DNA from 2 places in the Arthrobacter senegalensis genome. Region 2 is predicted to be linked to the other one. Evidence: riboswitches for the same ligand, from Rfam matches in the RefSeq annotation. Region 2 holds a riboswitch; the other holds the start of a gene.
The links. Region 2 has a riboswitch for thiamine pyrophosphate ahead of AC5RVG_RS04725 (ECF transporter S component). Riboswitches for the same ligand answer to the same signal wherever they lie in the genome.

Region 1: another riboswitch for thiamine pyrophosphate. It lies ahead of AC5RVG_RS08840 (NtaA/DmoA family FMN-dependent monooxygenase); the one in region 2 lies ahead of AC5RVG_RS04725 (ECF transporter S component).

What each region holds. Positions count from the first base shown of each region.
Region 1 is NZ_JBNHGZ010000002.1:734,236-749,908, forward strand. It holds gene AC5RVG_RS08805 (peptidoglycan-binding protein) at 1-300, shown strand, start outside; gene AC5RVG_RS08810 (hypothetical protein) at 308-2,779, shown strand; gene AC5RVG_RS08815 (amino acid permease) at 2,889-4,466, opposite strand; gene AC5RVG_RS08820 (SGNH/GDSL hydrolase family protein) at 4,726-5,538, opposite strand; gene AC5RVG_RS08825 (hypothetical protein) at 5,709-5,849, shown strand; gene AC5RVG_RS08830 (hypothetical protein) at 6,005-7,072, shown strand; gene AC5RVG_RS08835 (oxidoreductase) at 7,086-7,910, shown strand; gene AC5RVG_RS08840 (NtaA/DmoA family FMN-dependent monooxygenase) at 7,929-9,305, opposite strand; TPP riboswitch at 9,336-9,445, opposite strand; gene scpC (succinyl-CoA:acetate CoA-transferase ScpC) at 9,513-11,033, opposite strand; gene AC5RVG_RS08850 (LysR family transcriptional regulator ArgP) at 11,166-12,065, opposite strand; gene AC5RVG_RS08855 (LysE/ArgO family amino acid transporter) at 12,136-12,756, shown strand; gene AC5RVG_RS08860 (metallophosphoesterase family protein) at 12,779-13,300, shown strand; gene AC5RVG_RS08865 (DUF2795 domain-containing protein) at 13,297-13,491, opposite strand; gene AC5RVG_RS08870 (transglycosylase family protein) at 13,863-14,549, shown strand; gene AC5RVG_RS08875 (long-chain-fatty-acid--CoA ligase) at 14,664-15,673, shown strand, end outside.
Region 2 is NZ_JBNHGZ010000001.1:997,869-1,013,541, reverse strand. It holds gene AC5RVG_RS04760 (Na+/H+ antiporter subunit A) at 1-990, shown strand, start outside; gene AC5RVG_RS04755 (Na(+)/H(+) antiporter subunit C) at 987-1,460, shown strand; gene AC5RVG_RS04750 (Na+/H+ antiporter subunit D) at 1,457-3,079, shown strand; gene AC5RVG_RS04745 (Na+/H+ antiporter subunit E) at 3,076-3,636, shown strand; gene AC5RVG_RS04740 (MrpF/PhaF family protein) at 3,633-3,917, shown strand; partial or broken gene mnhG (monovalent cation/H(+) antiporter subunit G) at 3,907-4,284, shown strand; gene AC5RVG_RS04730 (DUF4235 domain-containing protein) at 4,587-4,847, opposite strand; TPP riboswitch at 5,019-5,151, shown strand; gene AC5RVG_RS04725 (ECF transporter S component) at 5,195-5,815, shown strand; gene AC5RVG_RS04720 (ABC transporter ATP-binding protein) at 5,824-7,341, shown strand; gene AC5RVG_RS04715 (energy-coupling factor transporter transmembrane component T family protein) at 7,338-8,135, shown strand; gene AC5RVG_RS04710 (zinc-dependent alcohol dehydrogenase) at 8,203-9,378, opposite strand; gene AC5RVG_RS04705 (hypothetical protein) at 9,544-9,675, opposite strand; gene AC5RVG_RS04700 (aminodeoxychorismate lyase) at 9,764-10,639, opposite strand; gene cls (cardiolipin synthase) at 10,726-12,204, shown strand; gene pabB (aminodeoxychorismate synthase component I) at 12,301-14,331, opposite strand; gene AC5RVG_RS04685 (LysE family transporter) at 14,462-15,082, opposite strand; gene AC5RVG_RS04680 (phytoene desaturase family protein) at 15,118-15,673, opposite strand, start outside.

The DNA.
Region 1 (15,673 bases), on a different contig from region 2:
CTTCCCGATGGCACCCTGCCCGACACCGGATCCACTGAAGGCCTTGGGTCGACCCTCGACGGGAACCTGCTCAACGTCAACGTCAATCTGGCCGCGGACGCCGATATTGCCGCCCCGATCAACGGCGCCGTGGCCGCCAACGCCAACGTTGCCGCGCCGATCGACGCCGCGGTGGCCGCGAATATCGGCTCGATCGACAGCAACGCCGTCGCGGTGGCGCAGCAGGACGCCATCATCAACCAGCAGATCGACGGCAGCGCCGAGGCCAGCGCCGGCCAGCAGTCCGATCTCGAACAATAGTCCCTGAATGAGCATCAGTCCGAGCCGGCCGCCGGCCACGAGCGACCCGCTGCCCGGCGGCCGGCCGGCTGCCCCTTCGGTTGACGTCCCGGCCCTGGCCGAGGGCGTGCAGTTCCTCGGACCGGCACGGGGATCCGGCTACCGGGAGCCGCCCGCGCTGGTCCGGCGCGCGGACGGGCAGACGCTCCAGCTCACCCCGCTCCTGTATGCGGTCCTGGAGGGCGTCGACGGCGTCCGGGGCCTCGACCAGATAGCCGAACACGCCGGCGAGACGTCCGGCCGGCTGATCACTGCCGGAAACGTGCAGACCCTGATCGAAAAGCAGCTGCTGCCGCTGGGCCTGCTGCGGCTCGCGGACGGCTCGCAGCCCGACGTCAAAAAGGCCAGCCCGCTGCTGGGCATGCGCTTCCGCTACACGGTCACGGATCCCGCGCTGACCCGGAAGCTGACCGCTCCATTCGCCGTCCTGTTCCATCCGCTGATCGCCCTGCCCGTGACCTTGGCCTTCTTGGCGGCGTGCTGGTGGGTGCTCATGGTCAAGGGCCTCGGCTCGGCAACGCACCAAGCCTTCGCCAACCCCGGGCTGCTGCTCCTGGTGTTCGCCATCACCATCCTCTCGGCCGGCTTCCACGAGTTCGGCCATGCCGCCGGCGCGCGCCGCGGCGGCGCAACCCCGGGAGCCATGGGCGTGGGCCTGTACCTGATTTGGCCCGCTTTCTACACCGATGTCACCGATTCCTACCGGTTGGGGCGCGGCGGCCGGCTCCGCACGGATCTGGGCGGCCTGTACTTTAACGCCATCGTTGTGGTGGGCACGATAGGCGTCTGGTGGCTCACCGGCTTCGACGCGTTGCTGCTGGTGGTGGTGACCCAGATACTGCAGATGGTGCGCCAACTGCTGCCCCTGGTCCGCTTCGACGGGTATCACATTCTCGCCGACGCAACCGGGGTTCCCGACCTGTTCCAACGGATCAAGCCCACCCTGCTGGGGCTGCTGCCTTGGCGGTGGTCCGATCCCGAACCCAAGCTGCTCAAGCCCTGGGCCCGGGCCGTCGTGACCGCCTGGGTCCTGGTCACGGTTCCGCTGCTCCTGTTTTGCCTGGCCATGATGGTGGTCTCGCTTCCCCGGATTTTGGGGACGGCCTGGGCCAGCATCGTGGATCAACAAAGGCTGCTGGCCGCTGCCGGTTCCGACGGCGACGTCGCCGGCATGGCCGTGCGCGTCCTGGCGATTACCGCCGTCGCGCTTCCCGTTCTCGGGATTGCCTACATCCTGCTGCGGATGGCCCGCCAGCTTGGCGCGGCGGCCTGGGCGAAAACCCGTGGCCGGCCCCTCCGCCGGGTGACCGCCATGGCCGCCGCCGCGGCCGTTCTCGCCGGCCTGGCCTGTGCCTGGTGGCCCGACGACGGCGCCTACCGTCCGGTGCAGCCCTACGAACGCGGAACCCTGTTCGATGCGGCGGCTTCCTTCGCCCCGATGTCACCGGCGGGGCTGGCCGACGGCGGCGCAGGGCAAACGGTGGCGGCGTGGCCCTCCGGCAGCGATCTGCCCACGGCGGAGAAGCCCCAACTGGCGATGGTCCTCGTTCCCCGCGACCTGCAGGCCGGGCACCAGGAGACCGCTACGGCGGACACCGGTGAGGATTTACAGCACGACGGCGGTTCCGGCACCACCGGTACCGACGCCGGCGCCGGAACACCGCCGGCCTGGGTCTTCCCGTTCGACCGACCGCTGGCCCCCGGGGAGGACGGAAACCAGGCCCTGGCCGTCAACGTTGAGGACGGGTCCGTGGTTTACGACGTCGCCTTCGCCCTGGTCTGGGCCGAAGACGGGCCGGTAGACGCCACGAACGAGGCCTACGCCTTCGCTTCCTGCCGGGGCTGCACCGCCGTCGCCGTCGGCTTCCAGGTTGTCCTGATCCTCGGCCAGGCCGACGTCGTCGTCCCCCAAAACCTCTCGGCGGCGGCCAACTACAACTGCGTCGAGTGCCTCACCTACGCGCTCGCCAGCCAGTTGGTCCTTACCCTGGACGGCCCGCTCAGCGACGCCGGCATGGAGAAACTGGGAACCCTGTGGGAGGAGATTGCGGCCTACGGCCGGTCGCTCGAAGACGTCCCCCTGGACGAAATCCAGGCCCGGCTGAACGACTACAAGATGCGCATCCTCGGCATCATCGAACAGGACGCCGCCATCGGTGACGGCAGCGCCGGCGCAGGCACCGGCACCGGCACGGACACCGACGCGGAGTCCAACACCCAGCCGACCTCGGACCCGGGCTCGCAGCCGGAGGCAACACCTCCGGCGGACACCGGCAGCGTCCAGCCGCCGGCCCCGGCAGAGACACCCGCCGGAGAACCCGACCCCGGTACGGCGATGACGTCCCCGACACCGATGCCCACCGGCACGCCCGAGCCCGAACCAGCGCCCGCCCAGGAGCCTGCCCCCGCCGAGGAACCCGCCCCGGCGCCGAGCGGGTGATGCCCGGCAGCTGCCGGGCATCACGTGGCGAGCGGCTACGGCCGGGGCCCCGCAGCGCTTGGCTACCGGCGGCGCCCCGCTGCGCCTGGGTAACTCCGGGGCAGCAGGGTCACCGGGTGGCGCCGGCGGGTTCGTCCTCGAGGTCCTCCGGTGATTGGAGGTCCATCTCGAGCAGCGGCACCATCGTGGACTTGGTGATGAGGCGGTGGGCCAGCCACAGGGCGATGAAGACCGGCAGCCCGATGTAGGAGGAAAGCACCTCCATGCCCCGTCCGGCCAGCACGGCCTCGTAGTTCTGTCCGGCGATCACCAGGACCAGCATGGCGAAGGCCAGCAGCGGGCCGACGGGGAACAGGGAGGCCTTGTACGGCAGGTCGCTGACCTTGTTGCCCTGGGCCAGAAAGCCGCGCCTGAAGCGGTAGTGGGAGATGGCGATTCCCGCCCACACGATAAAACCGCACAGGCCTGACATATTCAGCAGCCAGGAGTAGGCCGCGCCCTGGCCGACGATCGCGGAGAGGAACCCGAAGAGTCCCACGGCCGCGGTGGCCAGGAGCGCCGGAATCGGCACGCCGCGCGCATTAGTACGTCGGAAGATTTTCAGGGCCTTGCCGTCATGGGCCATGGCGTAAAGCATGCGCGTGGAGGCATATAGGCCGGAGTTGCCCGCCGAGAGGATGGCGGTCAGGATCACCGCGTTCATCAGAGCCGCCGCGAAGGCAATCCCGGCGCGCGAGAAGACGAGCGTGAACGGGGACACTGCGACATCGGCCTCGCCGGAGGCCAGCAGACTCGGATCGGTGAACGGGATCAGGCAGCCGATGATGAAGATGGCGCCAATGTAGAAGAGCATGATGCGCCAGAAGACGGTGCGGATGGCCTTCGGCACTTCGCGGCGCGGGTTCTTGGCTTCGCCCGCGGCCACGCCCACCAGTTCGGTGCCCTGGAAGGAGAACCCGGCAATCATGAAGACCGAGATGATCGAGACCCAACCACCGTGGAACACATCATCGCGGTTCTCCCAGTTGCTCAGGCCCGGGGAGTTGTCCCCAAGGATGCCGACGATCATCAACACACCGGCGATCAGGAAGAGCACCACCGCGGCGACCTTGATCAGGGAGAGCCAGAACTCCGACTCCCCGAAAGACTTGGCGGAGAGGGCGTTGAGCCCGGTCAAGACAAGCAGGAAAATCCCGGCCCACACCCAGCCCGGGACTCCCGGGAACCAGAAGTCCATGATGATTCCGGCGGCGACCAGCTCGGCGGCCACCGTGATGGCCCAGTTGAACCAGTAGTTCCAGCCGATCGCGAACCCGAAGGACGGCGAGACAAAACGGGTCGCAAAGGTCTGGAAGGAACCGGCCACCGGAATCTTGGCCGACATTTCGCCCAGCGACTGCATCAGCAGGAACACCATCAGTCCGACCAACGCATAGGCGGCCAAGGCTCCGCCGGGACCCGCCTGGGAAATCGTGCCGCCCGAGGCCACGAACAGCCCCGTGCCGATCGCACCGCCGATGGCGATCATCTGCAGGTGCCGGCTGCTCAGCCCGCGCTTGAGTTCGTTTCCGGCCTTGCCGGAGATGCGGCCCGCCCCTGCCCCTGGCAAGGATCCGCGTCGTGTTTCTGCAGCGGGTGTGGGCGCGACATCACTGTCGTCTGTATGCGTGGGGGAGCTGAGTCCCATTGTGCCTCCGGAAGGTAGCAGCGGTGGTTCAGCTTTCCGGGCGGGCCCGCCGGAAAGGACGGTGATCAAGCTAACACGCGCAGAAAATGAGTCATCAAGCAGGGCGGATGTTGCTGACAAGAACTTCAAAATCTTACGAGTAGCGGCGTCCCCGCACGAAAAGCAGCAGAGTTGCTAACCCAGCCGCGCTTTTGGGTAGATGTCTCTTGGGCATCTGGTACGGGGCCGTGCTGGGGTGCCCGGTGGCTGACATGCAGGTTCAGCGGTGTCCCTGGAAGGCCTGCCATGTCAGCTCGGCCAGGGCGGCCTGGCCGGCCGGGCCGGGGTGGAAGTAGTCCAGGGTGCTGATCTCGTCGGCGGAGAACTTGTAGGCGTACACGGCGCCCCGGTCCCAGTGACAGTTCCCGTACCGTGCACACGTCTCCGCGAGGATCTCATTGAAGGCCCGCTCGCGGGCAACCACTTCCTGCCGCTGGTCCTCGGTGACCGCTGCGCCGAGCATGGACGGGCAGGTTCCGGCGGCCGCCCAGACGCGACTGGCCTCCTGATCGGTGCGCAGAACGGACCACAGGCGATGAAGGTCGGGAATGCTGCTGACGTAAATGCGGGCCTGCGGCAGCCCGCGGTGCAGCGCCTCGAGGGCAGCCGCGACGTGCCTGGCGAAATCGGCGGTGGACGTCATCGCTGATGCCGACGAGGCACACAGGTCGTTGGCCCCGATGAGCAGGGTGATGTAGTCCGCCTTCTGGGCCACGGCCATGGACGCCTGTCCAGGAAGATCTGCCGCCTTGGCGCCGCTTGCCGAGTCGTTGAAGTTGTTGTTGTTGATCTGGGGGTGCAGCGCCGCCAGCCGCTCGTAGTGGCTGCGGATGTCGTCGGACCGCCCGTCGCCGGTTGACCAGGACTTGGCCGGGTAGTTGCCGGGCCGGCAGCAGGCGTTTGCGGCCTGGGTAATTGAATCTCCGAGTCCCGCAATAGCGCTTGGATACGATCGCGGGGCGACGGATCCAGGCACAGCAAGCAGCGCCAACAGCATCAGCGGCAGGATCAGGAACCGGACGGTGCTGCCCACGGAACCTTCTCCATGTCGACGACTCTAATCACCGACAGCAACTGTCGCCATAGCCCGAGGACGATACGTGAACCCTCCCGAGCGTCATGGATGCCCGGCAGGAGCGGCACCAAGCAGCAGGTGGCGCGTGTCTTGGTCCGGGGAGCGTCCGGTCGACGTAGGCTCGAGTCATGGATGGCGAAGTGACCGAGTTGGAAGGGCAAACCACCATCAATGAACTGCTGGACGAGCCGGTCGGCGTTTCACACATCCAGATGACCCTGCCGATCTATGTCCAGCTCCGGGCGGGCGAGTTCCGCCGTCTTTCCTGAACGCTCCGGCGCAGGTTCACCCCTCTGCCCGGCGGCCGCGCCGGCGATGCTTTTCCGAAGCGCCTCGCTACACTGACGGCATCGACGGTGATCGGGGGACGGGCGCGGTGAAGCGGAAGCGGCGGCAGGGAAGCCGGGGCCGGAGGCTTGGGCCGGTGATGGCGGCAGTGCTGACGGCGGGCACCCTGGCGGCCTGCGGGCAGCTGCCGGGAGATCCGGGGGAACCAGCACGGCCCGAGGCCGAGTTGGTTGACGCCGTCGATTGCACAACAGCACAGCACATGGTCGAACCAAGGAATCCGTCCGTACCTCCGCCGCCGGCGGTCGGCGGCGTGCCCGAAGCCTTCGCGCCGGTCGACGTCATCCGCTGTGATGCCCTGGCGATGGCAACCGTCGAGGACGAGGACGGCCTGTGGTCGGCGGTCACGGAAGAGCGGCTCACCGGAAACATTGACGCGCTGCTCACTGCGCTGGCGCAGCCCAGCGACGGACCCAGGGCGAACCTGGTCTGCACCGCCGACATGGAAATGGTCCCCGATCTGTGGTTGGTGGATGCGGCCGGCAAGGCCATGCGGGCCGCCTGGCCGACGGATTCCTGCGGCAAGACGAAACCCGGGGTCCGCGAGGTCCTGGCGGGCATGACCGTGATCGAGTCCACCCGGCACCGGCTGGAACTGATCCAGCCGAGGGCGGCACTGGATGCCGGTTGCCCCGCCGAGTGGGGCTTCAAGGCGATGCCGGGAGTGACTGAGCTGGCGCCGTTCGAGCAGCCGGGAGCGGAGCAGCCGCGCGGCAGCGGCGAGGGCGTGCCAGGTTCCCCCGGCCTCTTGCCACGCGCCGGCGAGGTCGACGCCTTGAGGATCTGCGAGTACCGGACCGCGCCGGTGCCGGCCGCAGAGGATGAACTGCCCGCCGACGCGCAGCCGGACCTGAATTTTGGCGTCATCCGGATCGTGTCGGGGATTTTTTCCAAGGGCAGGAGCCTGGAGGGCACGGCAAAGGACGCCCTCCTGAACGCGGCCGCACAGGATCCGGATGCTGGCGAATGCGCCGACGACGCAACGGAGTTTGCGGTGCTCTGGCCGCTCGCTGAGGGGCAGGGCGCCGGTGCTCCGCTGACGGTGGAACTCGACGGTTGCCGGCGGCTCTTCGCGCCCGACGGCGCCGGCCGGACGTTGCCGGACGAGGCGCGCACCGCCGTCGTCATGGCTTTGGAAAAGTGAGGCGGGCTTGATGATGACGGACAAAGTCGCCCTGGTTACCGGAGCGTCCTCCGGGATCGGGGAACACACCTGCCGGGAACTGGCACGCGGCGGCTTCACCGTCTATGCGGCCGCGCGCCGGGTGGAGAGGATGCGCCCGTTGGAAGAGCACGGGGTGCGCGTCCTCGAGATGGACCTGGCCGACGACGCGTCGATGGTGCGCGGGGTGGAGCACATCCTGTCGGAGCAGGGACGGCTGGACGTGCTGGTCAACAATGCCGGGTACGCCTCCTACGGCGCCATCGAGAACGTGCCGCTGGAGGACGCCCGGCAGCAGTTCGAAGTGAACCTGTTCGGGCTGGGGCGGCTCATCCAGCTGGCGGTCCCGGCCATGCGGGCCCAGGGTACCGGGCGGATCATCAACGTCTCCTCGATCGGCGGCGTGTTCTACGAACCCCTCGGCGGCTGGTACCACGCGGCCAAATTCGCGGTCGAGGGTTTGTCGGACTGTCTTCGAGTGGAGCTCAGGCCCTTCGGCATCGACGTGGTGATCGTCGAGCCCGGGCCGATCCTGACCGAGTGGGACGCCATCGCGGTGGAGAGCCTGCAGCAGAGTTCCGAAGGCACGGCCTACGCGCCGCAGGCAGAGAGCGTGGCGCGGGCGATTGCCGGGGCGTACACGGAACGCACGGGAACGCGGCCGGACGTTGTGGGCCGGCGCATCGCCCGGGTGGCGGCCGCTCGGCGCACGCGCAGCCGGTACCCGGTCGGCAGGGGCGCGCGGACGATCATGGGCGCCCGCCGGCTGCTGCCCGACCGGGTCTTCGACGCCGTGCTCGCCCGGATCTACCAGCGCTGAGCCGGAGCGGAAGGGCTGCTAAGACGCGACGGAGCGGCTGCCTTTCGGGGAGGCTCCCAGGTGATCGCGCAGGGTGTGTCCCGAATAGGCGGTCCGGAACCGGCCCCGGGCCTGCAGTTCCGGCACCACGCCGTTGACGAAGTCTTCGAGCGAGGACGGGTAGAGGGCCGACATGATCACGAAACCGTCCGCCGCCTTAGAGTCGTAGAGTTCGCACAAGTAGTCGGCGATGTCCGCCGGATCGCCCACGGGCTGGGGTTTCAGCTGGTTCATGGCTTGCGCCAGCGCCAGCTCGCGGACGGTCATGGATTCCCGGCGGGCTGCGGCCAGGAGCATCTGTTCAAAACCCTCGCTGCCCGTGGCCCCGCGATGGGCCAGCAGCAACTCCTCGGCGCTGCCGTCCGGCGTCAGGTCCTCCCGGGCCGCGTGGAGGAGCCGGCCCAACTTCGTCAGGACGTCCTCCTCGTCAAGCGCCGCCTCCAGGCCACGCAGCGCCCGGCGGGCGGCGGCCGGCGTGGCGCCGGTGATCGGCTGGACCGCCGGGAGTACGGCCAGCTGATCCGGATTCCGTCCGGCGGCCGCAGCGCGGGCCCGCAGTTCGGTCCGCACCGCGCGCATTGCGTCCGGGGTGTCGGCGACGGCGAACACGACCTCGGCCCAGCGGGCGGCGAACTCCATGCCGCGCGGGGAGGATCCGGCCTGCATGAGCACCGGCCGTCCCTGCGGGCTGCGCGGCAGGGTGATCGGACCGCGGCTCAGCGGACGGTCGTCGTCGCCGTCGCGCCGGGGCCGTTCGGGTATCCGGCGGACGCGCTCCGGATCCGCAAACCGGCGTCCCGAGGCATCCAGTGTCAGTGCCCCGGGTTCCCAGGTTTCCCACAGGTCCACCACGGCTTGGACGACGTCGTCGGCCCGGTCGTAACGCTCCGACTTGGGCGGGATGGCGGCCAGGCCGAAGTTGGCGGCCTCGGCGTCGGTGGTGGACGTGACGATGTTCCAGGCGACCCGGCCGCCGGAGAGGTGATCCAGCGAGAGCAGCTTCCGGGCGATCGTGTAGGCCGGGGTGAAGGTCGTGGAGATGGTGGCGGCCAGGCCCAGGTGCTTGGTCGCGCCGGCGACCAGCGACAGGGTGACCAAGGGGTCGAGATAGATGGCGCCCTTGCCGCCGGTGACCAGCGTGGTGGCGTAGTCGCCCGTGTTGTCCTCCGGGACGGCCAGCGCGTCGGGCAGGAACAGCATGTCGAAGCAGCCTCGTTCCAGCGTCCGGCCCAGATCGAGGTAAAACTCCGCGCTCAGCCAGTCCCGCCGGGAGAGCGGATGCCGCCAGTTCTCCGAATACTGGCTGGTCGGCGGGTTGACCATCGCCACCAGGTGCATGCCGTCGGATGTCTGCATTGTCGCGCCCTTCTGTTGAGTGAGCAGGGCACGGGTGTGAGGGTTGCTCCCTGCGCTGGCATGATCCAGATCAGGTTCAACGGTCGAAACTTGAGAAGCTTCCTCTCAGCCCGGCTCACCGGACTCCCGTGTACAAGCCAGCAGCCTACCGTCAGCCGCACCGGGCGGCGAAAGGCCGAAGGCACGACGGCGTCATACTCCCGGCCGTTACTGCCGTGCGGGGAGCATGCTGCCGGTCTCCACGAAGCGCTGGTGCCAGGACAAGGCCTCGCCGAGCAGGTGCGGGGTGTGCTTGCCGAAGCTGTCCCGGCAGGCCCGGTCGAAGTAGTCCTGGAGCATGGGCCGGTAATCCGGATGCGCGCAGGTCTCGATGATCTTGCGCGCCCGCTGCTTCGGGGCGAGCCCGCGCAGGTCGGCCAGACCCTGCTCGGTGATCACGATCATCGTGTCGTGCTCGGTGTGGTCGACGTGGCTGGCCATCGGCACGATGCTGGACACCTTCCCGCCCTTGGCCATGCTGGGGGACATGAACACGGACAGGTAGCTGTTCCGGGCGAAGTCGCCGGAACCGCCGATGCCGTTCATGACCTTGGTGCCGGCCACGTGGGTGGAGTTGACGTTGCCGTAGATGTCCGCCTCGATCATGCCGTTGAGCGAGATGCAGCCCAGCCGGCGGACCAGCTCGGGGTGGTTGGAAATCTCCTGGGTGCGCAGGATGATGCGCTCGCGGTAGTAGTCGACGTTGGCATTGAACTCCTCCAGGCCCGTGCGGCTGAGCGAGAAGGACGTGGCGGAGGCCATGCGCAGCACGCCCTCCTTGAGCAGCTGCAGCATGCCGTCCTGGATGACCTCGGTGTAGGCGGTCAGGCCGCGGTAGCCGCCGGCCGCCAGGCCTTCCAGCACGGCGTTGGGGATATTGCCGACGCCGGACTGCAGCGGCAGCAGCTGCTCGGTCAGGCGCCCGCGCCGGACCTCGTGGTCCAGGAAGTCCAGCAGGTGGCCGGCGATCTGCTGCGACGCGTCGTCGGGCGGGTTGAAGGGGGAGTTCCGGTCGGGCGCGTCGGTATGCACGACGGCCACGATCTTGTCCGGATCCACCTGCAGGTAGGGTTCGCCGATCCGGTCATCGGGATGCTCGAGCGGGATGGGCCTGCGCTCCGGCGGCAGGGCGGTGCCGTAGTAGACGTCGTGCATGCCCTCGAGACCCACCGGCTGTGCGTTGTTGATCTCCACGATGACCTGGCTGGCCTGCCGGAGCCAGGTCATGTTGTTGCCCACCGAGGTGGACGGGATCAGCCGTCCGTCCTCGAGGATGCCCACCGCCTCGACCACGGCCAGGTCCACGTCGCCGAAAAACCCGAACCAGGTGTGCTGGGCGACGTGGCTGAGGTGCATGTCGATGTAGTCCAGCTCGCCGGCATTGATCCGTTCGCGCAGCGCCGGGTCCGACTGGTAGGGCAGGCGCAGCTGCATCCCGTCGACCTTGGCGAGGGCGCCGTCGAGCTCAGGGGCCGTCGAAGCGCCGGTGAGTACGCGGATCTTGAACTGCTCCCCGGCCGCGTGCGCGGTTTCCATCCGTGCCGCGAGCGCCTGCGGCACCGCCTTCGGATAACCGGCGCCGGTGAAGCCGCTCATGGCCACGGTCATGCCGGGTTTGATCAGTTCTGCCGCCTGCTCCGCGCTCATCACGCGCTCGAGCAGGCGGGCGTTGCGAATGCGGTCTTGCATCGTGCCCCTTCGTCTGGATCTCCCCCTCCACTGTAGGGGCCGGGCACGGGTGCCGGGGTTCGGGGCGGAGAAAACGGCTCCCCCTGGCGGCGGGCGGAGGCGCCGCGCGCCGCGGGATTTCCGGGCGCTGAGCTAGCGCTGCCGCAGCTGCTCCTGGGCGGTCTGCCGAACGCAGGCAGTCAGTTCGTCCAGCACCGGCGAGCTGATTTTCCAGCGCTGCCAGTACAACGGCACGTCCACCGGCAGGTCGGGGGCCAGTTCGTGCAGCGTCCCGGTGCGGACGTCAGCCAGGCACTGTTGCTCCGGCAGCAGGGCCCAGCCGAAGCCCAGCCGGACCGCCGAGGCAAACTCCGCCGAGGCGGGCAGATAATGGCGCGGCGCCGCCAGCGCAGCGCCGGTCAGTTCCCGGTAGAAGAGCTCCTGCAGGTCGTCCTTGCGGTCAAAATCGAGCACGGGTGCGGCCGCCAGCCACGCCGGGTCGGCGTGTCCGGTCCCGGCGGGACGCCAGTGAGCCAGGTAGGCCGGGCTGGCCACCGCCCGGTAGCGCAGCGCGCCGAGCGCCTCCACCGAGCAGCTCTGGACCGGTTCCGGCGTCGCCGTCACCGCGGCCGTCACCCGTCCGGCCCGCAGCAGGGAGGTCGAATGCTGCTCGTCTTCGCGGTGGACTTCGAAAAACACCCCGCGGTCGCGCGGCATGCGGGCCAGCGCGCCCAGGAACCAGGTGGCCAGCGAATCGGCGTTGACCACCAGCGGCAGGGCCACGCCGTCACCGTCGCCGCCGAGTTCGCGCTGCGCGTCGGCCTGCAGGACCCGCACCTGCCGCGCCAGCCGCAGGACCACCTCTCCGGCCGCCGTCGGCCGCACCGGAGCGGTGCGCTGCAACAGGACCTGCCCGGCCGCGCGCTCCATGGACTTGATCCGTTGGGACACGGCCGAGGGTGTCACGTGGAGCGCGCGGGAGGCGGCATCGAAGCTGCCCTCCTGGACGACGACGGCGAAGGTCGCCAGATGGTCGAACTGGAACGGCTGCATAAGCCAAGCTTACGTAACTGAAGTTTCTTTAGCTGTACTGATGCGCGCGTTGTCAGTAGCGTCGACTGTTGTGACTACCGCTATCGCTCCCGCCGTCTTGCTGGGCCTGGGAACCGGGCTGGCCCTGATCGTCGCCATCGGCGCGCAAAACGCCTTCGTGCTGCGCCAGGGCATCCGCGGCGAGCACATCGGCGTCGTCGTTCTCATCTGCGCGGTGTCCGATGCACTGTTGATCACCGCCGGGATTGCCGGCATCGGCGCCGTGATCGAGGCCGCCCCGGCGGTGGTGGACGTCATCCGGCTGGGCGGGGCGGCGTTCCTGCTGGCCTACGCGGTGTTCGCCGCCAAACGGGCGATCAGGCCGGGCGTGCTGACCGCCTCGGCCAATCGCTCCGGCGGGGGACTGGCCGCAACGGCTGCCACGGCGCTGGCCCTGACCTGGCTGAACCCGCACGTGTATCTGGACACGGTGCTGCTGCTCGGTTCCATCGCCAACACCCAGGGGCCGGAACTGCGCTGGTATTTCGGCGCCGGGGCCGTGGCGGGCAGCCTCATCTGGTTCGGCGCCCTCGGCTTCGGCGCCCGGCTGCTGCGTCCCTTCTTCGCCCGGCCCGGCTCCTGGCGCCTGCTCGACGGGCTGATCGCCGTGGTCATGCTGGCGCTCGGGCTGCGCATGGCCGTCGGCCTCTGATCCGATATGCGAGGATGCCGGTATGCCCACCTCCTTGCTGCTGCTGGCGGACACACACGTGCCGAAGCGGGCGCGGCACCTTCCGGACCAGGTGTGGGACGCGGTGGAGGCGGCCGACGTCGTCTTCCACGCCGGCGATTGGGTCACCGCCGGGCTGCTCAACGACCTGGAAGAGCGGAGCCGTCGGCTGGTCGGTGTGTACGGCAACAACGACGGCGACGACCTGCGCGCGCGACTGCCGGAGATTGCCCGGGCGACCATCGCCGGGGTCCGGTTCGCCATGGTGCACGAAACCGGGGCGGCAAAGGGGCGCGAACAGCGCTGCCAGGCTCGCTTCCCCGATGCCGACGTGCTGGTGTTTGGCCACAGCCACATCCCGTGGGACACCACGTCGCCCGGCGGCCTGCGGCTGCTGAACCCGGGGTCGCCGACGGACCGCCGCCGTCAGCCGGTCTGCACGTATATGACCGCGACGGCCGACGGCGGCCGGCTCCTCGACGTCGAGTTGGTGCCGGTGGACAGGACTGCTGGCCGAGGGCGTTAGTTGCCGGCTACCGCTTTGCTGACCTCGGCCGGGCTTTCGTACTGCTTGTCGGGGAGATTCTTGAGCGCCGAGAGGACGTCGTCCCCGGCCCCGGATTGTTCCGCGTTCTTCACCAGGTCGGCGGCGGATGCCGGGTAGTCCACGCCGCCCAGCGCCTTCTGGATGTCAATGGGACTGGGATTCTCTGCCATGGGAAAACCTTCCGATCGAATAGGAATCCCCACGCTACGTCCTGGGCCGGGCACTGGGAAGAGCCCGAAGGGGCCGGGGTGCACCTAGCCGTGATTCGGGCCGCGGCGCGCACCGACACACTGTTACTAGATCACGGTTTTGCAACGTTGGTTACTTTACGGTAACGTGCAGTTCGTGCGCGGGTCAGATGACCGCGCCAGGGGATGCCGGAACTTCCGGCGCGATCTACCCATGGAATGCCCGGACGCTGCCCACGCCTTTCGCCGTCAGAATGGCAGACGTCCACATGACCTCGATTTTGCGAGTGGCTGACGGCGGTGCGGAGACGTTCGGGGACGGACTGAGCATAAGGCGGCCGAACCGGAGCATTGTGAATCCAAATAAAAACCTGAACCTTAGCCGTGCCCTGCGTGGCGGCCTCGCCGCCGTCGCCCTTACCGGAGCCAGCGTTGCGCTGGTCGGACCGGCCGCGAACGCGGCCGACGGGGCAACCTGGGACGCCTTGGCCCAGTGTGAGTCCGGCGGCGACTGGAACATCAACACCGGCAACGGCTACTCCGGCGGCCTGCAGTTCGCCCCGGGCACGTGGGCGGCTAACGGCGGCAGCGGTTCTGCCGCCGACGCAAGCCGCGCCGAGCAGATTGCCGTGGCCGAGAACGTCCTGGACAGCCAGGGGTGGGGCGCCTGGCCCGCCTGCTCGTCCAAGCTGGGACTGGCCGGCGGCGGCGGAGGGTCGCAGGTGAGCAGCCAGTCGGCCCAGATCCAGCAGGCACCCGTCCAGCAGGCACCGGTCGCCCAGGCGCCGGTCCAGCAGGCGCCGGTCCAGCAGGCACCGGTCGCCCAGGCTCCGGCCCCGGCACCGGCCGCACCCGCGGTCCAGGCACCGGCGGTCAGCGGCGAAACCTACACCGTGCAGCCCGGCGACACCCTGGGCAAGATCGCCCAGTCCCTGGGCCTTCAGGGCGGATGGCAGGAGTTGTTCGCCGCCAATGCGGACACCGTTTCCGATCCGAACCTGATCTTCGTGGACCAGGTTCTGCAGCTGCCCGCGCAGTAATCCGGCATGCATCGCAGCGCCCCGTTCTCCGTGAGGAGGGCGGGGCGCTGCTGGTTGGGCCCAAAAGACGCGCCCTAGACTGGTAGCAACCGAGTGAGAGGACGTGTCGCTGCTGTGTCCACCGTTGAGAATCGCCCGTGGCTGCAGAACTACCAGCCAGGCGTGCCGGCCGAGATCGATGTACCGACCGAATCCCTGTCGCACATGCTGGAAGACTCGGTCCGCCGGTTCCGGAGGAAGACGGCCCTCGACTTTTTCGGCGCCACGACCAGCTATCGCGAGCTGGGCCGGCAGATCGACCGGGCGGCGGAAGGCCTGCGCCGGCTTGGCGTAGGCCCGGGCAGCCGCGTGGCCTTGATCCTGCCGAACTGCCCCCAGCACGTGGTGGCCTTCTACGCCGTGCTGCGCCTGGGCGCCGTCGTCGTCGAACATAATCCGCTGTACACCGAGCGCGAACTCCGCCACCAGTTCGAGGACCACGGGGCGACGGTTGCCATTGTCTGGAACAACGTGGTGGCCAAGGTGCAGGCGTTTCCGCCGGACATCGAGGTCAAGGCGATCGTGTCAGTTGACCTCACCGGTGCGATGCCCCGGGCCAAGCGCCTGGCCCTGCGACTGCCCGTCCCGGCGGCCAGGACCGCGCGGAAGGCGCTGACCACGCGGGTTAAGGGAACCGTGACGTGGGAGAGGCTGCTGCAGGCCAGGCCGCTGAAGAAGTCGCACCCCCGGCCGGCGGTGACCGACCTGGCGGCCATCCAGTACACCTCCGGCACCACCGGCAAACCCAAGGGCGCCATGCTCTCGCACCGGAACCTGCGGGCCAACGCGGAGCAGGGCCGCGCGTGGATGCACGGCGTGGCCGAGGGCAAGGAGGTCATGTACGCGATCCTGCCGATGTTCCATGCCTTCGGGATGACACTGCACCTGACGTTCGGGGTGCTCATCGGCGCGCGGGTGGTCCTGTTTCCCAAGTTTGACGTGGATCTGGTGCTGGCAGCGGCGAAGAAGACCCCGCCCACCATCTTCTGCGCGGTGCCGCCCATCTACGAGCGGACCGCCCGGGAGGCCAGGAAGCGCCGGGCGGATTTGGGGTCCGTGCGGTTCGCCATCTCGGGTGCCATGAA
Region 2 (15,673 bases):
GCCATCGTGCTGGCCCTTCGGTCCCTGCCGGCGCGACTGTGGCTGCGCACGCCGGGGCGCTTCAAACTGCTGCGCGCCATCATCGGCGCCGCTTTCGGCCTCACGATGATAGTGATCGCGATGACGGCGATGGCGGCACGCACGGCCGATCCGGTGTCCCTGGCCCTGCCGCAGCTGGCCTATGAGGGCGGCGGCGGCAAGAACATCGTCAACGTCATTTTGGTGGACATCCGGGCCTGGGACACGTTCGGCGAGATTTCCGTGCTGGCCCTGGCAGCTACCGGCGTGGCCAGCCTGATCTTCATCCGGAGCCGCGGGGAGAAGCGTCCGGAGCCCGTGGACGCCGTCGCCAGCGGATCCGTGGGGCGCGGTTACGAGACCGTGGCGCACTCGGACCGCGAGGCGGCGGCCCTGGCGACGGCCCGCAAGTTCGCCGTCGTCCCGCGCGACGCCTGGCTGGTGGCCGGCCGCACCCTGGCGCCGGAACGCCGCTCCATTATCTTCGAGGTGATCACCCGCCTCCTGTTCCACTCGGTGATGATCTTCTCCGTCTACCTGCTGTTGACCGGCCACAACCTCCCCGGCGGCGGGTTCGCCGGCGGCCTGCTGGCCGGCATCGCGCTGACCGTCCGCTATCTGGCCGGCGGACGGATCGAACTGGCCGAAGCCACGCCCATCAGCGCCGGCCTGCTGCTGGGCCTGGGGCTTGGCGCCGCGGCGCTGACCGCCGTCGTCCCGCTCTTCCTGGGCGGCCAGGTCTTCCAGAGCGCGATCCTTGAATTCAGCCTCCCGGTCTTCGGCGACCACAAGTTCGTCACGTCGACGATCTTCGACATCGGGGTCTACCTGGTGGTGGTGGGCCTGGTGCTGGACGTGCTGCGCAGTTTCGGCGCCGAGATCGACGAACGCACGGAGGAACGGACCCACGGCCGCCGCAAGACCGCCGAACTGCAAGTGCCCGCAACGATCGAGGAGGAGGTGTCCCGGTGACCGTGAACCTGACGCTGCTGCTGGTGATGGGCGTGCTGTTCGCCGTGGGCGTCTACCTGATCCTCGAACGCAGCCTGACCCGGGTCATGCTCGGCCTCATGCTCATCACCAACGGCGCCAACCTGCTGCTGCTCAGCACCGGCGGGCCGGCGGGCCTTGCCCCGATTTTCGGCAGCGACATCCCCGCCGACGCCTACAGCGACCCGCTGCCGCAGGCGTTGATCCTGACCTCCATCGTGATCTCCTTCGCCGTCACCGCTTTCATGCTGGCCATCATTTACCGCTCCTGGGTGCTGGGGCGGCAGGACGAGGTCCAGGACGACATCGAGGACCGCCGGGTGGCCAACCAGCCCACCTTCGACGCCGAGGACGACGCGGAAATCCCGGCCGAGACCACCGAGTTCGTCCCGCCCGACGAAGCCGAGGAAACGCCAGCCACCACCAGGTCACGGATGGAGAGAAAGCAGTGAACGCCGCCACCATCGCGCCGCTGGCAGTAGTCCTGCCGCTGCTGGGTGCTGCCCTGGCGTTCGTGCTGATCCGCCACCCCAACGCGCAGCGCCGGACCGGCGCCATCACGCTTACGGTAACGCTGGCACTGGAAGCCGTGATGCTGGCCTCGGCCTGGGCCAACGGCGCGCAGGCGGTGAACCTCGGCGGCTGGCTTCCCCCCTTTGGCATCACCCTGGTGGTGGATGAGCTGTCCGCCCTGATGCTGGTGGTCTCCTCGGCCGTTAGCCTGGCGGTGCTGCTGTACGCCTCCGGCCAGGGCATGACCGACGGCGACGAAGAAGGCCCGGTCTCGATCTTCCACCCGACCTACCTGATCCTGGTGGCGGGCGTTTCCAACGCGTTCCTGACCGGCGACCTGTTCAACCTGTACGTCGGCTTCGAAATGCTGCTCACGGCCAGCTACGTGCTGATGACGCTGGGCGGCACCAGCCCCCGGATCCGCGCCGGGGTGACGTACGTCGTCGTCAGCGTCATTTCCTCGGTGCTGTTCCTGGTCTCCATCGCGATGATCTACGCCGCCACCGGGACCATCAACATGGCCGACCTGGCGATCAAGCTCGGGCAGTTGGATCCGGCCACCCAGATGACGCTGCACCTGATGCTGCTGGTGGCCTTCGGCATCAAGGCGGCGGTATTCCCCCTGTCCTTCTGGCTCCCCGACTCCTATCCGACGGCGCCGGCACCGGTTACCGCGGTGTTCGCCGGCCTGCTCACCAAGGTGGGCGTCTACGCCATGATCCGCACCGAGACACTGCTGTTCCCCGGCGACCGGCTGAACACGTTCCTGATGATCGTGGCCGTGCTGACCATGGTGGTGGGCATCCTCGGGGCCGTGGCCCAGATCGACATCAAGCGCATGCTCTCTTTCACACTGGTCAGCCACATCGGCTACATGGTGTTTGGCCTGGCGATGTCCTCGGTGGTGGGGCTCGGCGCGGCGGTCTATTACGTGGCGCACCATATTACGGTGCAGACCAGCCTGTTCCTGGTGGCCGGGCTGATCGAACGACGCGGCGGAACCACGAACATGGACCGGCTGGGCGGCCTGGCCAAGCTGTCGCCGCTGCTGGCCATCCTGTTCTTCGTCCCGGCCATGAACCTGGCCGGCATCCCGCCGTTCTCCGGCTTCCTGGGCAAGATCGGCCTGGTGCAGGGCGGCGTGGAACTGGGCACCCAGGTCGCCTGGGTGCTCGTGGCGGGCAGCATGGTCACGTCGCTGCTGACCCTGCTGGCGATGGCACGGGTCTGGAACCGCGTGTTCTGGCGCCGCCCCGAAGACGCCGAGCACCCGGACCCGGTCCTGGTGGCCACCAAGCCCGACGGGTCCGCGCTGCGGACCACCCGCCACGTGGAAAACAAACCGCACGGGCGGTTCACCGGCCGCGGCGTCGTCCAGCTGCTGCCGCTGCCCATGGTCTGGCCGACGGTCGGGCTGGTGGCGATGGGCGTTGCCCTGACCGTGTTCGCCGGGCCCCTGTTCGAGCTCAGCGACCAGGCGGCGCGGGAGATGCTGCAGCGCACCCCGTACGTCGAGGCCGTCCTGGGTGAGGGTGCAATGCAGGAGGTGGGCCAATGAGGAAACCGCGCATCTCCATCTGGGTCGAGCTGCCGCTGCTGGCCTGGCTGGTCATCCTCTGGGGCTCCCTGTGGCAGGATTTCAGCCCGGGCAACCTGATCTTCGGCCTGTTGATCGCGCTGCTCATCGTGAACTTGTTCTACCTGCCGCCGGTCGAACTCAGCGGGCGTTTTAATCCGCTGGCCGCGGGAATCTTCGCCGCCACGTTCGTCTGGCAGGTCGCGGTCGCAAGCGTCGAAGTCCTGTGGCTGGCCCTGACCCGCGGCCCGACGCTGCGCAACGCGGTGGTGGCGGTCCGGCTGCGAAGCCACTCGGATCTCCTGGTGACTGCCACCGGGCATGCCATTTCGCTGATCCCCGGGAGCTTTGTGGTGGACGTGGACCGCTCGACGTCCACGCTTTACCTGCACGTGATCGACGTTGCCACCGAGGAGGCTGCCGAGCGTTTTCGCGCACAGGTGCGGCGGATCGAGGCCGGCCTGATCCGGACGATGGGCACGAAGGAAGAACTGGCGATGGTCAAGGCCGAAGGTACCGGCAGGGGAGGTGCAGTGTGAACGGGGACGTCATTCCGGTTGCGCAAATCGTCGTGAGCGCAGTGCTGGCCGTGGCCGCTGTACTGTCGCTGATCCGGCTGGCCCGCGGGCCGTCGCTGCTGGACCGGCTGCTGGCCATAGACGTGCTGCTGGCGATCGTCTGCGCCGGACTCATCGTAGACATGGCCGCCGGCGGCCACATGAACAACCTGACGCTGGTCGTCGTCATTAGCGTTGTCGGGTTCATCGGCTCGGTCGCCGTGGCTCGTTTCGTGACGGACGGGCGGCCCCGTGAACACTGACCTGATACTCGACATCGCGACCGCCGTCTGCCTGATCGCCGGCGCGGTGATGTCCCTGGCCGCGGCCATCGGCCTGCTGCGGTTTCCCGACCTGCTCTCGCGGATGCATGCGGCCACGAAGCCCCAGGTTTTCGGCCTGCTGCTGCTTCTGACTGGACTGGGATTGCAGCTGCGCAGCTGGGTGGCGGTGCCCGTGCTCCTCATAGCCTGGCTGTTCCAGTTGCTGACAGTTCCGGTGTCCGCCCATATGGTGGGCCGGGCCGGCTACCGCACCAAACACCTGCGCAAGGAAATCCTCAGCGTGGACGACCTCGACGCGGTGGTGGAGGCGGCGGCACGGGAAGACGCCGCGGCGTCCTCAGATGACGCACCGCTTGCCGGTCCCGGTGCCGCCGCCGACGGCGGCAGCCGTGCTGTGGCCGGGGGGCAGGACGCCGGGAAGCCGGGGGAACGGCGTAGCGCTGGGGCGGCGGCCGTTCCCGGGCGGACCGAGCGGGGCGGCGCCGGGCCCGCGGGCACTCCATAACCTGCGGACCAAGGGGGAGGTAACGCGCCGACCAAGGGGGGCGGTAACGCGCCGACCAAGGGGGCGCGGGGCGCGGGCGGGCGCCGGCGGCCGGTAACAGAGGGCCCGCGGCCCGTCCCCCATCGGAATCCTCGAGGGACCGCTTAGACCATTTCCCGGGTCTTGTCGTAGCGGATGACCGCCTTGGCGGTGGCGCGCTTGGTCAGCACCTGGATCACGCGCGCCACGGTGCCGGACACCACGGCGAAGGCTACCGCCGCCCGCAGGCTGTTCTCCAGGTCATCGTCGCTCTTCGGCGCATCTTTTCCGGTGACCATCTTCCAAACAATCCCCAGCAACTGGCTGGCTGCCAAGCCCGCGCCGATACTCACCAGTGTGCCCAAGAGCCTCAACACAACGCTCATGCCCGCTCCCTTCCGGGGCCGCAGCCCCGTCTCAACTGCTGTTCCGGTTCCCAGCCTACTGCCCGGCACCCGCCCGGGCCGTAGGCCGTCGTGCATTTTCCCCGGGTCTGCGCCCCGAATGCCGCGCCGCCGCGGGCGAGTGTAGACTGGTGCGTGCTGCCAGACAGCATCTAGTGACGACAGGGGAGCGTCCGACCGGCCGGTGCACACCGAGACCGGGAGGGACGCTGAGAGTGCGGATAGACCGCAGACCCTCGAACCTGCTCCGGTTAGTACCGGCGAAGGGAGTCGAGTTCTCGGGGCGCGCCGCGTGGCCGCCCTCCCCTCCTGCAACCAGGAGGATTCCAATGAGTACCGTTTCGAATGCACCCGCCACACCCACCCCTGCCCGGAGGCAGCGTTACGGCTGGCGGGTAGTGGACATCGTCGTGGCCTCGGTGGTCGCCGTGGCCGTCGGCGTCATCTTCTGGGCCTGGTCGGCGGGCTGGCCGCTGATCGAGGGCCTGACCATGGCCTTCCCGCCTTCCGCCGGGCTGTACACCGGCGGCTGGCTGATGGCGGGCGTGCTGGGCGGGCTGATCATCCGCAAGCCCGGCGCCGCCATCTACTGCGAGATGCTGGCCGCGGTTGTCTCCGCGCTGCTGGGCACGAGCTTCGGCATGACCGTCCTGGTCTCCGGCCTGATCCAGGGCCTGGGCGCCGAGGTCGTCTTCCTGCTCTTCCTGTACCGCAGGTTCAATCTCGGCGTGGCGCTGCTGGCCGGCCTGGGCGCAGGCCTGGCGCTGTCCATCAGCGAGAACATCCTCTACAACATGCTCTGGGCCGCCCAGTGGCAGCTGGCGTACGTGGGCTTCGCCGCCGTGTCCGGCGTCGTGATTGCCGGGCTGCTGCCGTGGCTGGCGGTCAGGGGCCTGGCGAAGACGGGTGCGCTGTCCTCCTTCGCCGCGGGACGCACGGCAGACGCCTGAGCCGTTTGATGGGAGCGCAGAGTACGACGGCGGCGCCCGGCCCGGTGCCGGTTCTCGCCGAGGGGTGGGGCTGGCGGCATGCCGGCCGCAAGGATCCGGCGGTGCGCGCGGCCAGTTTCAGCATCGCCCCGGGCGAACGGGTACTGCTGCTGGGCGCCTCCGGGGCCGGCAAGTCCACGCTGCTGCACGCCATGGCCGGCGTCCTCGGCGACGAGGGCGAAGGCGAGGAGACCGGCCGGTTGAGCGTGGCGGGGGTGCGCCCCTCCGAGGCCCGCGGCCGGGCCGGCCTCGTGCTCCAGGATCCGGAGAGCCAGCTGGTGCTGGCCCGGGTGGGCGACGAGGTGGCCTTCGGGGCGGAGAACCTGTCGCTGCCGCGCGGGCAGATCTGGGACCGGGTCAGCGAATCCCTGGCCGACGTCGGCCTGGCCGTCCCGCTGGACCATCCCACGTCGGCGCTCTCCGGCGGCCAAAAACAGCGGCTGGCGCTGGCCTCCGTCCTGGCCATGCGGCCGGGGCTGCTGCTGCTGGATGAGCCGACCGCAAACCTGGACCCCGCCGGGGTGCGGGAAGTACGGGACGCCGTGGCCCGTGTGCTGGACCGCACCGGCGCCACCCTTGTGGTGGTCGAGCACCGGGTGGCGGTCTGGGCGGACGTCGTGGACCGCGTGATCGTGCTCGCGGCCGGCGGCGGCGTGCTGGCCGACGGGCCGCCGGGCACGGTGCTCGCCGAGGGCGCCACCCGCACCCGGCTGATCGAGGCCGGCGTCTGGGTTCCCGGTCATACCCCGCGGCTGGAGCTGCCCGCGGCGCCCGCCCCGGGCGGGCCGTTGCTGCGGGCGGCGGCCCTGGACGTGTCGCGGAACCGGAAAGCCGCGCCGGTGCTGCGTGGGGTGGACCTGGACCTGTTGGCCGGGCAGGCGCTCAGCGTCACCGGCGCGAACGGTGCCGGCAAATCCACCCTGGCCCTCACCCTCGCCGGCCTGCTGGCACCCGCGGGAGGGGATCTCTCGGCGACGCCGGCCTTGCAGCGCGGTGCCGCCTTGTCCCCGGCTAAGTGGAAGTCCGCGCAGTTGGTGACCCGGATCGGCAGCGTCTTCCAGGAACCCGAACACCAGTTCCTCACCGGGACGGTGCTCGACGAACTGGAATTCGGCCCCCGCCGCGTGGCCAAACTGCCCGAGGCGGCCGTCCGGCAGCGCGTGGACACGATCGCCGAGCGGCTCCGGCTGACCCGCCTGCTGCAGGCCAACCCGTTCACCCTCTCGGGCGGCGAGAAACGCAGGCTGTCGGTAGCCACCATGCTGGCCACCGGCCCGGACATCCTGATGCTGGACGAGCCGACCTTCGGACAGGACGCCAACACCTGGGCCGAACTGGTCACGCTGCTGGCCGAGCTGGTGGCCGAGGGCCGGAGCGTGGTCTCGGTGACGCACGACGACGACTTCACCGCCGCGCTCGGCGGCGCCGTCATCCGGGTGGCGGACGGCGGCGTTCGCCCGGCCCAGCCGCTTAGGAGGGCAGCATGAGCATGGACCTGATGAACCCACGGCTGGCCGCCTCCCCGTTCAGCCGCGCCAACCCGGTGTCGAAGCTGGCCGCCGCCGCCCTGGTCACCGTGGTGGTCATGCTCAGTGTGGACTGGGTCAGCGCCTCCGTGGTGCTGGCCGCCGAACTGTTGCTGATGCCCGTGCTGGGTGTCAGCCCATGGCTGCTGCTGAAGCGCGGCTGGCCGCTGCTTGCGGCGGCTGCCGTCGGGGCCTGGGCAACCGCCTTGCTCGCCGAGAAGACCGGGGCCGTGCTGTTCCGGTTCGGTCCGCTGATCTTCACCGAGGACTCGGTGGCCGGCGGCGTTGCCATCGGCCTGCGGTCGCTCGCCGTTGCGCTGCCGGGCATTTTCCTGCTCCTGACGACCGACCCGACGGACCTGGCGGACGCCTTGGCGCAGAAGCTGAAGCTTCCCCACCGGTTCGTGCTGGGAGCGCTGGCCGCCATGCGGCTGGTGGGGCTGCTGGTGGAGGAATGGCGCACCCTCGGTCTGGCGCGCCGCGCCCGCGGTGTCGGGGCGGAGAACCGGCCGCTGGCCAAGGCGGGCGCGTTCGCGGGCCAGGCGTTCGGCCTGATCGTGCAGGCCATCCGCCGGGCCACCCGGCTGGCCGTCGCGATGGAGGCCCGCGGCTTCGGCGCCGGACCCCGGACCTGGGCGCGCGAATCCACCTACAGCATGGTGGATGTGTGGGTGTTGCTCGGCGGCGCGGTCGTCGCCGGCGCAGCCGCCGCCGCCGCCGTGGCCGCCGGGACCTGGAACTTCATCTTCGTGTGAACCGGCCCCCGGCGGACCCCGGCGATCGACGATCCATGAGAGCCGGGGTCCGCCGATCCATACAGGGCTAAGGCTTGAGCACCACCTTGATGCAGCCGTCCTCCTTCTTCTGGAACTTCTCGTACATCTCCGGCGCCTGCTCCAACGGAACCTGGTGGGTCGCCAGGTCGAGCACGCCCAGCGGGTCCGACGGGTCGTCGACCAGCGGCAGCAGATCGTCGATCCACCGCTTCACGTTGCACTGGCCCATCCGCAGCTGGAGTTGCTTGTCGAACATGGTCAGCATCGGCAGGGGGTCCTTCATCCCGCCGTACACGCCGCTGATCGAGATCGTGCCGCCGCGCCGGACGGCGTCGATGGCGGTGTAGAGCGCGTCGAGCCTGTCCACCCCTGCCGCCTCCATCGCCTTGCGGCCCACGGCGGACGGCAGCAGCCCCACCGCCTGGTGGACCGCGCCGGCCACGGGCGAGCCGTGCGCCTCCATGCCCACGGCGTCCACCACCGAGTCCGGCCCGCGGCCGTCCGTGCGCTCCCGCAGGTCGTCCGCGACGTCGCCGTGGAGGTCCAGCGTCTCGATGCCGTGGCGCTCCGCCATTGCCCGCCGCTCCGCCACGGGGTCCACCGCGAGCACCCGGTAGCCGAGGTGCCGGCCGATCCGGGCGGACATCTGGCCGATGGGACCAAGGCCGAGCACGGCCAGGGAACCGCCCTCCGGCGGGGCCGCGTACTGCACGGCCTGCCACGCGGTGGGCACCACATCGGAGAGGTACAGGTAGCGCTCGTCCTCACCGGCGTGGGGCACCTTGATGGGTCCGTAGTCCGCGTGCGGCACACGCAGGTACTCGGCCTGTCCGCCGGGCACCGAGCCGTAAAGCCGCGAGTAGCCCAGGAACTGGGCATTGTTGTTGTACTCGCGGACCTGGGTGGTCTCGCACTGGGACTGCAGGCCCTGCCGGCACATGAAGCAGTGGCCGCAGGAGACGTTGAACGGGATGACCACCCGGTCCCCGGCCTTGATGTGCGTGACGGCCGAGCCGACCTCCTCCACGATCCCCATGGGCTCATGTCCGATGATGTCGCCCTTGTCCATGAAAGGAGTGAGCACCTCGTAGAGGTGCAGGTCGGAGCCGCAGATGCCGGTCGAGGTGATCCTCACGATCGCGTCCGTGGGCTCCTGGATCCGCGGATCCGGGACCTCCTCCACGCTGACCGAGCGCCTCCCTTGCCACGTCAGAGCCTTCATTGTCCTCCTTCTCAGGGCTGCCGCCCGGACGGAACGACAGCATGCTGATCTTTCGGTCCAATCGACCCTAACACTGCACTAACGCGGTGGTCGAAGCGGGTATCGATCCCGGAAGGCGTCCAGGCCGAGGGGCATTTTTCATCAGTCCGACGGCAGGACGGCGTCCTACGAACCGACCAGGACGAAGACGTTGCCGTCGGGCGCACGCATCACGGCCACATGCCCCGACTCGGTGGCGAAGGGCGCCTCAATCCATTCCACCCCGCCGTTGGAAGACAGCTCCTCGAGGGTCGGCATGCAAACGCATTCAAGCTTCATGAACATGGGCGGTGGCTCCTCGGAAGACCCGGTCGGGGCAGCGTCAAGCGCGATGTTTCCTCACCGGTTACTCCTCCTGGCTGCCCTGGGCCAGCAGCGCCGTCAGTTCCTGGGTCAGATCGGGGGAGACGGGGATTTCCTTACCGTCGATGCTCTTGACCGGGGCAAGCAGGCGGATGCTCGAAACCAGCCAGACGGCGTCGGCTTCGTAGAGGTCGTGCGGCTCCAGCGGGCCGTAGCCCAACTGCCACCCGGCGGCTTCTGCCGCCTTGAACAGCACCGACTGGGACGTGCCCGGCAGGATGCCGCTCTCCAGCAGCGGCGTCACCAGCGTCTTCACGCCGTCGCGCACCCGCGCCATCAGTACCGTGGACGTGGGCCCTTCCAGCACGCGGCCGTCGCTGGACGTGAAGATGGCGTCGTCGGCGCCGTTCTTGTGCGCATAACGCAGCGCCGCCATGTTGACCGCGTAGGAGAGAGTCTTGGCCCCCATGAGCAGCCACGGGGCGCGTTCGGCCAGCGAGCTGTCGTACCCGCGGTCGAGCAGCAGCACGGAAATGCCGTCGGTGCGCTGGCGCCGCCCTGCCGCCGGTGGCAGCGAGGCCTGAACCCAGGCCGTGGGTGTGGGTGCACCTTCCACGCCGCGGGTCACCAGCAGCTTGATTACCAGCTCCTCGGCCGGCGGGTGCTCGGCGATTGCCGTCGCGATGGCACGCTCCCAGGCGTCCGGGGAGGGAAGCTGCAGGTCCATGGCCCGGGCGGAGCCGGCAAGCCGGTCCAGGTGCGCCCGCAGCTTGCGCGGGACCCCGTTGACCGCCAGCAGGGACTCGAAGATGCCGTCTCCGCGGGTGGCCCCGAGATCGGTGGCCATCAGCTGGGGCCGGGAGGCATCTGCGACACGTCCCGCCTCGTGGGCAGGGTCCAAAAACACCAGAACTGTCATGGCTCCAGCTTAGTGAGTCTGCCCCCAAACGCCGGGTAGGCTGGGAGGATTGCGCCGGCACACGGCGGGAGGGGAGGAACAGCCGCGTGCTGTGGTCGTTTGCGGGGCTGGGCACATTCCCCGAGTGGGCCGTCGTGATTCTGGGCGTCATGGATATGGCCATCCGCGTCATCGCCCTGGGCGTGATTCCCGGGAACCGCCGCCCCAATACCGCCATGGCCTGGCTGCTGGCCATCTTCTTCATCCCGCTGATCGGGCTGCTGCTCTTCTTCATGTTCGGCCGGTACCGCCTCTCGGAGCGCCGGATCGCCAAGCAGTCGGAGATCAACGGCCGGGTGTGGGCCGCCACCCGCAACCTCAAGGAGCCGACCAGCGAGCAGGAAGCCCCGGCCTGGGTGCACTCGGCTGCAGAGTTGAACCGGCGGCTCGGCGCCTTCCCCATGGTGGACAGCAACCACGTGGAGCTGTATCCGGACTACGACGAGTCCATTGACGCGATGACCGAGGCCGTGCGCGAGGCGCGTGAGTTCGTGAACATCGAGTTCTACATCATGAGCCGCGACGAAACCACCGGCAAGCTCTTCACCGCCCTGGAAGAAGCCGCCGCCCGGGGTGTCCGCGTGCGCCTGCTGTTCGACCACATCGGCACCCTCCGCGTCGCCGGCTACCGCAAGTTCCGCCGCTGGCTCGAGACCACCGACATCGACTGGCGCCGCATGCTGCCCGTGCTGCCGGTCCGCGGCCAGTGGCGCCGGATCGACCTGCGAAACCACCGCAAGATCCTGGTGGTGGACGGCCGGGTGGCGTTCACCGGGTCGCAGAACCTGATCGAACCCGGCTACCGCCGTACGTCCAGCCATAAAATCGGCCGCAAATGGGTGGAACTGATGGCGCGCTACGAAGGGCCCATCGTCACGGCGCTGAACGTTGTTTTCGCCACCGACTGGTCCAGCGAAACCGACGACACGCTCGAAGGCGAGCTGTTCACCCCGGCCCCCTTCCGCGAGCCCGGCCCCATGACCTGCCAGGCCCTGCCCAGCGGCCCCGGCTTCGCAACCGAGAACAACCTGCGCTTGTTCAACACGCTCATCTACGCGGCGGTGGAGCGGCTGTCCATCTGCAGCCCGTACTTCGTGCCGGATGACTCGCTGCTCTATGCCATTACGACGGCGGCCCAGCGCGGCGTCGAGGTCGAATTGTTCGTATCCGAACGCGGCGACCAGCTGCTGGTCCATCACGCCCAGCAGTCCTACTATCAGGCGCTGCTGGAGGCCGGCGTGCGGATCTACCGCTACCCGAAGCCGCTGGTGCTGCACGCCAAGCACTTCACCGTGGACGATGAGGTCGCGGTCATCGGCTCCAGCAACATGGACATGCGCTCCTTCTCCCTGAACATGGAGGTCTCCGTCATGATGCTCGGGGACCACATCGTTGAGCAGGTCTCGGAGATCCAGGACAGCTATCGGGTCATTTCCCGGGAGCTCACGCTCGAGGAGTGGAGGCAGCGGCCCCGCTGGCAGCGCTACGTGGACAACGTGGCCAGGCTGACGGCCACGCTGCAGTAACCGGGCCCCGCTCGGGGCGGTGCTTGTTGCCCTCCGTGAACGCCGCCAGGATCTGCCGCTTGAAGTCCGGCCGCGGGTGCGCCGCGGTGGACTGCGTTACTCCGGAAACGTTGCCCCGAGCGCCGAGAGCACCCCGTAGGCCTTGGCGCGGACCTCGTCCCATTCGTCTTCGGGCACGGAATCGGCCGTGATCGCGCCGCCAACGCCCAGGCTCAACCGGTTGCCGTCCATCACGAGGGTGCGGATCACCACGGACAGGTCCGCGGCCCCGTCCAGCGAAAAGTAGCCCACGGCACCCGAGTAGACGCCGCGCGGTCCGGTCTCCAGCCGATCCAGGATGTCCATGGTGCTGATCTTCGGGGCGCCCGTCATCGATCCGGCGGGAAAAGCCGCGGCCACGGCCTCCGCCCGCACCGCCCCGGGCAACAGCTGCGCGTCGATCGTGGACACCATCTGGTGCACCGTCGCGTAGGACTCGATGGCGCACAGCCGGCTGACCTGCAGCGAGCCCGGCACCGCAAAGTGGCTCAGGTCGTTGCGCAGCAGGTCCACGATCATGATGTTCTCGGCGCGGTCCTTGGCGCTGCCGGCGAGTTCCTCGACGACGGCGGCATCGGCGTCGGGATCCGGGAGGCGGCGCCGCGTGCCCTTGATCGGTTCGGCCCGCAGCCGGCCACCGGCGTCCAGGCCCAGGAACCGCTCGGGCGACGTGCTGGCCACGGTGAGCCGCCCGAACCGCAGGAGGCTGGCAAAGGGCGCGGGGTTGCGGCTGCGCAGGGCCAGGTAGGTGTCCAACGGATCCAGCGGTTCCGCCGCAGTCGCCTGCAGTTCCGTGGTCAGGCAGACCTCGTAGGTGTTGCCCTCGGTGATTTCCGCCTGCGCTTCCCGGATTTTGGCCAGGTAGGCCTCGCGCGTGTCGCGGGACCGGAATTCCGGCGCCTGTGGCGGCGCGCCCGGAGCCGGGGCGGGGCCTGGGGCCGGGGACAGTCCGCTGACCACCGCACCGGCAGCGGCGAGCCAGGCGTCGGCGTCGTCCCCCGCGGACGGGCCGGCCAACGCGAGCAGCCACGTGCACTGCCGCCCGTGGTCGAGCACGACGGCGCGGCCGGCGAACAGCAGCGCGGCATCCGGCGCCCCGTCCGGCACCCCGGCACCGACGTCCGAACCCCCGGTCTCGCGCTTGAGCCCGTAGCCCAGGTAGCCCAGCCAGCCCAGGGCGAAGTTCCCGGGGACCCCGGCCGGCAGGGTGACGGTGCGGCGTCCCCACACGGTGTCCAGCCAGCGGAAGAAACCGCCACGGACCCGGGCGGTGGCGTTGCCCCGGCCGACCATGGTCGTGCCGTTGCGGTGTTCGGCCCACGCGCCGAAGGCTCCGCCGTCGTCGGCCAGGACGCTGATCCGGTTGCGGTCGGCGGATTCACGGGTATTTGAACTGTCCAGCCAGACGCTGCGGCGGGAGCCGGCGTACAGGCGCCGGTAGATGTCTTCGGCGTCCGGATAGGCGGCCAGGCGTTCGGCGACCAAGCGGACGCCCTCGCGGGCGGCACGCTCCGGGGCCAAGGCGTGTTCGAGGGCGGGCACCGAGGCCAGCGCGTGGAGCACCTGCGCCGGATCGGTGCCGGAGGGACCGGATTCGACGACGACGTCGGCGGCCGCCGCGACGTCGTCGCTGGCCAGCCAGGCCTCTTCCTGCTCCGCCCAGACGTCCCAGAACGGTTCATACGCGGCGCCGTCCCGGGACAGGGCGCGGGTGCGCCGGTCGGCGGAGGGCGCCTGCAGCCAGATCACGGCGTCGAGGAGCCCGCGGGCAGCGGCATGGGCGGCACCGACGCCCTCGAACACCACCACGTCGGCCGGCTCCGTGGTGCGGGAGGCGCCGTCGCCGTTTGCTTCCCAGTCCCAGGCTGTCCAGCGCGCGCTGTCCCCGGCGGCCAGGGGCCGCAGCACGGAGTCCAGATACCGCTGCTGCCCGCCGGCCAGGCCGTGCCAGCCGGGGTAGATGTCCTCCAGATGGAACAGCGATACCGTGCGGTGGACCCGCAGCATCGCTGCCAGTTCCACGGCCAGCGTGGTCTTGCCGGCCCCCGAGCGCCCGTCGACGGCGATCAGTACGGGCTTAGTGCGCACGGATTTCCCCGCATCCGGTCGCGGCGGCGGCCCGGACCGGGGGATGCCCCCGGACGGGACCGCGGCGGCAGGGGCAGCCGGTGCTGGCGGCGATGATGCGGTACATGTCTTCGAGTCTATGAGAACCGGGCTACAGGAACGCCAGCATGAGGCCGACGGCGATGAACAGCGTGCCGAAGACCCGGTTCATCATCATCAGCCCGCGCGTGGTCCGCGTGAAGCGCTGGAAGGACCGGGCCGCGGCAGCAAAGAAGAACCACATCACGAGGATGTCCACCACCACCACGGTGGCGATCAGGACCAGGTACTGCTGCAGCTGGGGCTGGTCCAGCCGGATGAAGCCGGGCATGAAGGCCAGGAAGAAAACGATCGCCTTCGGGTTGAGCAGGTTGACCCAGAGGCCGCGCCGGAACATGGAGAAGGCGGGCTCGTTGCGCCGCCACTCTTCGATTTCCGCGCCGCCCGCCGGCTTGGCGAAGAACTGCCGCAGGCCCAGGTAGATCAGGTACACCGCACCCGCGTACTTGATGGCGGCGAACAGCATCGGCGACGTGGACACCAGCAGGCCCAGGCCCAGCGCCACGATCACCACGTGGACGACCAGGGCGGCCTGCTGGCCCAAAATCCCCCAGATGGAACGGCGGAAGCCGGCGTTGAGCGAGTTGCTCATGGTGTTGATGGCGCCGGCGCCGGGGGTGAAGCTGATGACCAGGGTGGCGCCGAGCAGCGCCAGCCATAACGAGATTTGCACCAGATGATCCTACGGTGCGGACCGGCGGGTTTCGGTCAGCGGGACTCGAGCACGGCCATGGCCGCGTTGTGGCCGCCCAGACCGCTGACCCCGCCGCCGCGCCGCGCGCCGGCCCCGCAGAGCAGGATCCGCTCGTGCGCCGTGCCCACGCCCCAGCGCCGCGCCGGGGCGTCGAGCGGTTCGTCGTCTTCGGCGAACGGCCAGTCCAGGGGACCGTGGAAGATGCTGCCGCCGGTCAGGTTCAGCTCCCGCTGGAGGTCCAGGGTGGTCTTGGTTTCGATGCACGGCTCTCCGCGTTGATCGCGCAGGATGCAGTCCTCGATCGGCTCGGCGAGCACGGAATTGAGCGAGGCGAGCACGGCGTCCTGCAGCCGCTGCCGCATCGCGTCGTTGTTCTCCTCGGTGATCAGCCGGTGCGGGGTCTGCAGCGTGAACACGGTGAGCGTGTGGGCTCCGGCTGCCTGCAGTTCCGGCGAGAGGATGGACGGGTCGGTCAAGGAGTGGCAGTAGATCTCGGCGGGCAGCGGATCCGGCACCCGGCCCGCGGCCGCTGCGGCGGCGGCCCCTTCCAGCTGCGAGTACAACTCGTTG